2 regions of the Micromonospora sp. NPDC049175 genome follow, and region 1 is predicted to be linked to the other one. Evidence: riboswitches for the same ligand, from Rfam matches in the RefSeq annotation. Region 1 holds a riboswitch; the other holds the start of a gene.
The links. Region 1 has a riboswitch for cobalamin ahead of ACGFH8_RS00715 (acyl-CoA thioesterase). Riboswitches for the same ligand answer to the same signal wherever they lie in the genome.

Region 2: another riboswitch for cobalamin. It lies ahead of bluB (5,6-dimethylbenzimidazole synthase); the one in region 1 lies ahead of ACGFH8_RS00715 (acyl-CoA thioesterase).

The regions. Positions count from the first base shown of each region.
Region 1 covers NZ_JBICSY010000001.1:169,352-173,176, forward strand. Annotated here, with positions in the region: gene ACGFH8_RS00705 (MFS transporter) at 1-357, shown strand, start outside; gene ACGFH8_RS00710 (zinc-dependent alcohol dehydrogenase family protein) at 386-1,378, opposite strand; gene ACGFH8_RS00715 (acyl-CoA thioesterase) at 1,485-1,931, opposite strand; cobalamin riboswitch at 2,127-2,341, opposite strand; gene ACGFH8_RS00720 (copper resistance protein CopC) at 2,472-3,825, shown strand, end outside.
Region 2 covers NZ_JBICSY010000013.1:15,717-19,541, reverse strand. Annotated here, with positions in the region: gene ACGFH8_RS32615 (CU044_5270 family protein) at 1-206, opposite strand, end outside; gene ACGFH8_RS32610 (RNA polymerase sigma factor) at 225-794, opposite strand; gene ACGFH8_RS32605 (bifunctional 5,10-methylenetetrahydrofolate dehydrogenase/5,10-methenyltetrahydrofolate cyclohydrolase) at 1,093-1,992, shown strand; cobalamin riboswitch at 2,004-2,205, shown strand; gene bluB (5,6-dimethylbenzimidazole synthase) at 2,235-2,861, shown strand; gene ACGFH8_RS32595 (hypothetical protein) at 3,024-3,242, opposite strand; gene ACGFH8_RS32590 (DNA-binding protein) at 3,728-3,825, shown strand, end outside.

The sequences.
Region 1 (3,825 bases):
CTTGCCCTCGGCGCCTTCGTCGTCGCGACATTCGCCGGCCGGTCGGTCACACTGATCATCATCGTGATCATCGTGATCGATGTCGCCCTCCAGACGCAGGCCCTCCTCAACCGGGCGCGGCTGTTCGCCCTCTCCCCCGAAGCCCGCAGCCGGCTCAACACGGCGTTGGCCACCGGCAACTTCATCGGCGGCGCGATCGGCTCCGCCGCCGGGACCATGCTCTGGTCCGCCGGCGGCTGGGCAGCGGTAACGATCACGGGAGCGGCACTGTGCTGTTTCGCGCTCACCGTCTGGGCGTTGGGACGTCGCGGTCCACTCGTGATCGGGCTTCGCCCGGACGGACCGCGCGCCACCTGACCACGTCGCCCGTCACGAACGGCTCCGCTCAACCGGCGATGTCCACGACCACCTTGCCGTTGGCGGTGCCGCTGGCGACCAGTCGGTGGGCGTCCAGGACCGTGTCGAGCGTGAACGTGCGCGGATCCAGTCGCGGGCGCAGGGCGCCGGCGTCGGCAAGCGTCGCGATCTCGCGCAGAATGTCGCCCTGGTGTTCGCGCCCGCGCCCGGTCAGCATCGGCAGCAGGGTGAACACGCCGGAGTAGGTGGCTCCCCGGAACGACAGCGGGGCGAGCGAGTGGGTCCCCCAGCCCAGCGCGCTGACCACGTGTCCGTGATAGGTGCGCACCGCCGCGAAGGACACGTCGAGGGTCGAGCCGCCCACGTTGTCGGCGATGATGTCGAACCCCGCCCCGTCGGTGTATCTCTGCACGTACTCCTCGACGCTTGTCGAGGTGTAGTCGATCGCCACCGCGCCCAGGCTCTCGATCAGACTAATGCTCGCCGGCCCACCCGTGGCGTACGCCTCCGCGCCGCGAGCCTGGGCGAGTTGGACGCTCACGTATCCGACACCGCCGGCGCCGCCGTGCACAAGCACCTTCTGCCCGGCACGGACTCCGGCCCGGTCGACAAGCCCCTCCCAGGAGGTGATCGCCGCCAGGGGCAACGCGGCGGCCTCCCGCATCGAGAGGGTTTTCGGCTTGCGGGCCAGGAGCCGCGCGTCCACGGCGGCGTATTCGGCAAGCGACCCCTGGAGGTCGCCCACTCCCCCGCACAGCCCGTACACCTCGTCCCCCGGCGCGAAGTCGGTCACGTCGGCACCGGCCGCCGCGACGACGCCGGCGAGGTCCAGGCCGAGCACCGCCGGAGGCTGGACGCGCGCGTGCGCGGCCTTTCCCGCCTGGATCTTCGTGTCGAGCGGGTTGACCCCGCTGGCGACGATCCGCACCAGCACCTGCCCGCGCTCGGGGATGGGTCTGTCGATCTCCTCGACCAGGAGCGGAACGTCGAACTCCCGCAGCACCGCAGCGCGCATAACCATCCACACTCTCCGTGACCGAGTCTTCACGTGGACGCTATCCGACCAGATCGACGGCGGGGCGGGTTCCTCGGACCGGCCAGCACCGCGACGGGGGGCCGAACGCGGGTCAGCCGTCGTCGGCGCCGTCGAGCAGCGCGCGTCGCAGCGCCAGCCGGTGCTCGCGGCGGATCTCCGCCTCCCGGTACCGTCGCCGGTCCCCGTCGGTCTCGGGCAGCAGCGGCGGCACCGTACGGGGCTGGCCGTCGTCGTCGATGGCGACCATGACCAGGTGGGCGGTGGCCACGTCGGTGGGTGGCACCGCCCGGTCCCATCGGTCGGCGGTCACCTTGACGGCCACCTCCATCGAACTGCGGCCGGCCCAGGTGATCCGGGCGTCGACGTGCACGACGTCGCCGACCCGTACCGCGCGCAGGAACGCGGTCTCGTCGATGGCGGCGGTCACCGCCGGCCCGTCGGAGTGCCGGGCGGCGACCACACCGGCGACGGAGTCGATGAGGTTGAGGATCCGGCCGCCGTGCACCGTACCCATCAGGTTCGTGTGGTGCTGGTCCATGATCTGCGACAGGGTCAGGTGCGACGCCGACGGCGCTCGGCCGGCGATCGTGGTGGTGTCGTGCACAGCGGTAGTCCGTCCCTCGGGAAACCACGCCGCCGGTCGCGGACACACGCTGACGAGGACCTGGCCGTGCGCCACACGCACGGCCCGTCACCGGCTCAGCCCACCCGCGAGGCCGACGGCAGCGCACACGGTTGTGTACGCGGCGCCGGCAGGTCTTCGGACTCGCGGGCCTGACCGGTCGTGCCGGTCCCCTACTGGCCGTCGCTTCCCAGGCCGCTGGCCCAGTGCTGATGACGGCTGTCGTTCCCACTCACCGCTGCGGGGCAGCCCCGGATTTCCACCGGGTTCCCTCTTACGACGCCCAGCCGGTCAGGACGGGGCGAACCAGCGCCGTCGGCAGCATAGCTGGCCAGGGAATCTGTCCACCGGGGGCATCGTGCCGCAGCGGCCCGCGTGCTCGTCGTCAACTTTTGTCGTTCGAGGAAGAAGATCGCCACCTCTTGAAAAAAGTCTCGCGAGGGTGAGGATATCCAGATGCGTCGTCTCCCCCAGACTTGCGGCCGGGTGGTCTCGGGCCTCCTCGCGTTCCTCCTCGCCTCGGCGGTCGCCCTCCTCGCGTCCGCCCAACCCGCCGCGGCGCACGGGACCCTCGCCGCGTCCACGCCGGCGAGCGGGACCACCGTGCGCGAGCCGTTCACGGAGGTGCGGCTCTCCTTCACCGAGAAGGCCGCCGCCAACGCGTTCTTCACGGTCACCGCCCCGGGTGGCACCCGGGTCGACAACGGCTGGTCGCAGGGGGAACCCAAACCGCTGGAGAAGCCGGTACGGGAGTACTTCCTGGTCAACGGGCAGTTCGAGCCGCGGGAGTACACGACGGGGTTCCCCGCGGTGGTGAGCGTCGCCCACCTGCCCGCCAAGGGCCAGTACTCGGTGAGCTATCTGTCGGTCGCCTCGGACGGCGACACCGTGCGGGGCACCCTGACCTTCCGCTACGACGGGCGGGTGACGGCGGCGCCGAAGGGATGGAGCCCGCCGTCGACCCAGCCGGACCCGGCCCTGGTGGCCGCCGCCGAGCAGCACAACAGCGGGCAGGCCTCGGCGGTGCCGACCACCGCGGACGATCCGTCGAGCCCGCCGGCTGCGGCAGCTCCGTCGACCGGGTCCACCGAGGAGAGCGGCCGCGGAACGGTGGCCCTGGCCGGCTGGGCGGTGGTGGTCGCGGCGGCCCTGGCGGTGGCCGGGTACGTCGTCTGGCGTCGCCGATCGGCCTCCGCCGGCACATCCACCGGCCGGCGCCGTACCTCGGCGGCGACCTCCGGTCGACGCGGCGGTGGTGCCCGTTCTACGACCAAGGCCGGCGCGGGCCGGACCGTCGGGGCCAAGGCTGTCGGGGGCAAGACCAGCGGGGGCAAGACCAGCGGGGGCCGGGCTGTCGGCGGCAAGACCGTCGGTGGCAAGGTCGGCGTCGTCGCGCCGGTCACGGGCGACAGGGGGCAACCCGCCACCGTGCCGGCGGCGCGCAAGAGCAACACGGTCGTCACGGCCCGCACGGGCGTCGCGGCCGATCCGACGCCGATCGATCAGACCGGCGGCGGTACGGACGGCGAGCCGACGGTCGAGCCCGGACCACGGCCCGACACGGACCTCGCGGCCGCGACCCCGGGGTCCCGGCTGACCAACACCCACCTGGCGCTGCTCGTCGGCGGGCTGGTGATCGCTCTGCTGGCCGGGTTCGGGCTGGCCCGCATCGGGACCGGCGACGGGAACCCGGCGGACCGCAGCGCCCGGCAGCCCGCCGGCGCTCCGCCCGCCCCGGGCCAGGAGGGCGCCGCGAACGACGGGCACCAACACCCGGCGGGCACCGGTCCGCACACGCACCGGGGTGACG
Region 2 (3,825 bases), on a different contig from region 1:
CTCATCGTCTGGACCGCCAGCGCGCCGGCGGTCAGGACGACTGTCAGTCCGAATGCTCCAGCCAGGCGCCAACCGCGCGGGAACCGGGTACGGAGTCCGGCGGCACGGGTCGCCGAAGCCACCTCGGCCCGCCGGGCGACGTGGGCGGTCAGATCTCTGAGGAGCTGCTCCTCGAAACCGTCGGTCGACTCTTCGATCTTGTTCATGATCTCAGCTCCGTCTCATCAGGCGAGGGTGGTGGCCGGGCGGGCGAGCACGGCCTGGACGACGCGACGGGCACGGTGCAGGCGGACCCGGGCAGCGACCGGGGACATCCCGACCACGGTCGCCGCCTCCGCGACACTGAGGCCGTCGACGGCGACGAGTTCGACAAGCGTTCGGGTGCCCTCGGGCAGCTCGCTCAACGCCCGATAGGTGTGGCGGGCCGCCGACTCGGCGTCGATCCGCTCCTCGATGCGGGCGATGTCATCGGGGCCCAGGTCCCGTCGTCCGGCCAGTCGGCCGGTCACCCGCAGCCGTTGGGCCGCCCGACGTCGCTCGTCGCCGATGACGTTGCGGGCCACCCCGTAGAGCCAGCCGACCTGGCTACCCCGGTCCGGCCGGTAGCCGCCCGCCGACTCGATCACCGCGAGGAACACGTCGGCGGTCAGGTCGGCGGCGAGGTGCGGGTCGTCGACCCGCCGCGCCACGAACCGGCCCACCGCCTCCAGGTGCCGCCGGTAGAAGACCTCGAAGGCCACCGGATCGGCCCCGATGCCGGAGATGTCACCCCCCGCTTCGCCGGGCTCATTCACAGGCTGTCCTCTCTCGTAGCCTTCACACCTCTACTTCGTAAGACGGGCCGCTTGTGTTACCGAACGCTCCGGCCGACCGATCGGCCCCTCGCGCCGCCGACGCGGCACCGCGTACCCGCCCGCCCTGCGGCACCGCGTACCCGCCCGCCCTGCGGCGGCGCTGCCGGTCCGGTTGGGCAGCTGCCCTGGTGATGCGGCATCATCGAGGGCACCGGCGACTGGCGGCACGGGGATGGTCGAACCATCGGGGAGCCTCTCGCGGGCGTCGACCGCCTGGGCGCCTGCGTGGAGGAACATCATGACCACGACACGTGGATCCGCAGAGCACCACACCCCGGCGGGCACGGCCCGGCTCCTGCCGGGTGCTCCCGTCGCCGAAGCCGTCCTGGCCGAGACCGCCGCCGCTGCCACAGGCCTGCGCCGCCGCGGGATCACACCGAGCCTGGCCACGATTCTCGTCGGCGACGACGACGCCAGCGCCGGCTACATCTCCATCAAGCAGCGTCAGGCGGCCGAACTCGGGTTCGACTCCCCGCACGTGCACCTGCCCGCCACCGCCACCCAGGCCGAGCTGCACCAGGCCATCGCCCGCTTCAACACCGACCCGGCCGTGCACGGACTGCTCGTGCAGTACCCCGTTCCGGGCCATCTGGACTACGACGCGGCGCTACAGACAATCGACCCGGACAAGGACGTCGACGGCATGCACCCGCTGAACATGGGACGCCTCGCCGTCGGCCTGCCCGGCCCGCTGCCGTGCACCCCCGCCGGCATCGAAGCCCTCCTGGCGTACCACGAGATCCCCGTCGCCGGTCGCGAGGTCGTCATCCTCGGCCGGGGCGCCACCCTCGGCCGGCCCCTGGCGATGCTGCTCGCCCAGAAGCGCCCCACCGCCAACGCCGCCGTCACCGTCGTACACACGGGCGTGCCCGACTGGGCCCGCTACACCCGCCGCGCCGACATCCTCGTCGCCGCCGCCGGCGTACCCGGGATCGTGCGACCCGAGCACGTCAAGCCGGGCGCCGTCGTCATCGGCGCCGGCGTCCGCTACGACGGGCGACGCCTCCTGCCGGACGTGGACGAAGCGTGCGCCGAGGTCGCCGGCGCCATCACGCCCCGGGTCGGCGGGGTCGGTCCGACCACTGTCGCGATGCTCTTCCGCAACGCCGTGCGCGCCGCCGAGCGCGCGAGTCGGTAGCTATGCTGCCGGTGGCACAAACGTTGCGAGGTGCCCCCGCGCGAGTGGGGAGAATCGGGAAGCCGGTGTGAGTCCGGCACGGGCCCGCCGCGGTGACCGGGGAGCTGCCACCCACGCGTACCAGACGCAGCCACTGGCCCTGAGGGGCTGGGAAGGCGGGTGGCCAGCGCAGATCCGGGAGTCCGAAGACCGGCCTCGCGTCATGGGCCCCGTCAGGGGCGCGAGCGCAGCGGGAGCCTGCCGTGAACACCGGACTCTACGAGACCATCCACCGCCGCCGCGACGTACGTGCCCAGTTCACCGGGGCGCCGATCCCCTCCGAGACGCTGGATCGGATCCTCACGGCGGCGCACGCCGCGCCGAGCGTCGGTCTCTCCCAACCCTGGGACTTCATCCTGGTCCGCGATCCCGAGCTGCGGCAGGAGTTCCACCGACACGTGGAGCGGGAGCGGAACACCTTCGCGGCCACTCTCGACGGCCCGGCGGCGGAACGCTTCGCCCGGATCAAGATCGATGGTGTACGGGAGTCGACGTTGTCGGTCGTGGTCACGTACGACCCGGAGCGGGGTGGGCCGGCCGTGCTCGGTCGTCACGCGATCGCCGACGCCGGCCTCTACTCGGTCTGTCTGGCGATCCAGAACCTGTGGCTGGCCGCAACCGCCGAGCAGCTCGGGGTCGGCTGGGTCTCGTTCTACCGGGAGCCGTTCCTGCGCGAGCTGCTCGGCATCCCGGCCACCGTCCGCCCGGTGGCGTGGCTCTGCCTCGGCCCGGTCACCCATCTGGAGCAGACGCCGGACCTGGAGCGGCACGGCTGGCGTCAACGTCGCCCGCTGTCGTCGGTGATCCACCACGATCGTTGGTCCGGGTGACTGCAGCCCTGGGCGCGCAGCCGAGCGCGCGAGCCAGTAGCCCGGTTCCGCCGTTACCGCCAAGATCACTTAATGCTGAGTAGTCAGAACGGGTCGCCCACAACTACTCAGCATTAAGTGATCGAGGCGGCTACCTGCGCTCCTCGCCGCATCGGATGAGGCTCACCGGACCCAGCCCAGAAAGCGCCGGTGCAGCACCCCGGCGGACACCCAGGTCAGGTCCTCCGCAGCCCAGACCAGGTAGGACGCCATGTAGAGACCCAACGACACCGCCGCGCCATCGAACTCGGCACGCAGCTCGGTACGCCGGGTCCGACAGGGCCAAGGGGCGTCACAGCCGCCGCAGGTCCACAACGGAAGGACCGGGCCATGGGTGGTCACTGCACCCTGTTCGGGGAGAGGTCGGCGGCGGACCGGGCGTGCCAGCGGGCGACCCATTCCGCCTGGCAACAGGGGTACGGAGACAGCCGCGCCCGCCACCAGCGACAGCCCGCACAGAGGCCGTCAACGCCGGGCGAGTCCACGGACAGGATCGGCCCGAGGTGATCCTCGATCATTCCTGCTCCTCCCCTGGCCAGTGGCCGCGCCGGATCGGGATGCGGTGTCTAGCTCGGCACGGCAGGTCCGCCCCGCATCGGCAGATCCGCCGCCACCGCCGCCATGACCAGACCGGCCGATGTCGCCGAGCGAAGGTCAGCGCCACCGCCAGCAGGTAGTCGTCGTACGGCACATGCTTCGGCACCCGACCTCCCGGCGAGTTGTCCCGCCGTTGCCTGGCGTGACCACTCCACCACACACCACTCGATGATGTCTTGTCAATCTGCAAGTGACGATAGTCAAGTGTAAGTTGCGCTTAGTTTCAGGCCGTGAAGCGACCGCGCTTGTACGGGCCTGGCGAGTTGGCCGCCCTGTTCAACGTGTCGCGGCAGCGGGTCCTGCAGATCACCCGCCGACCCGGCTTCCC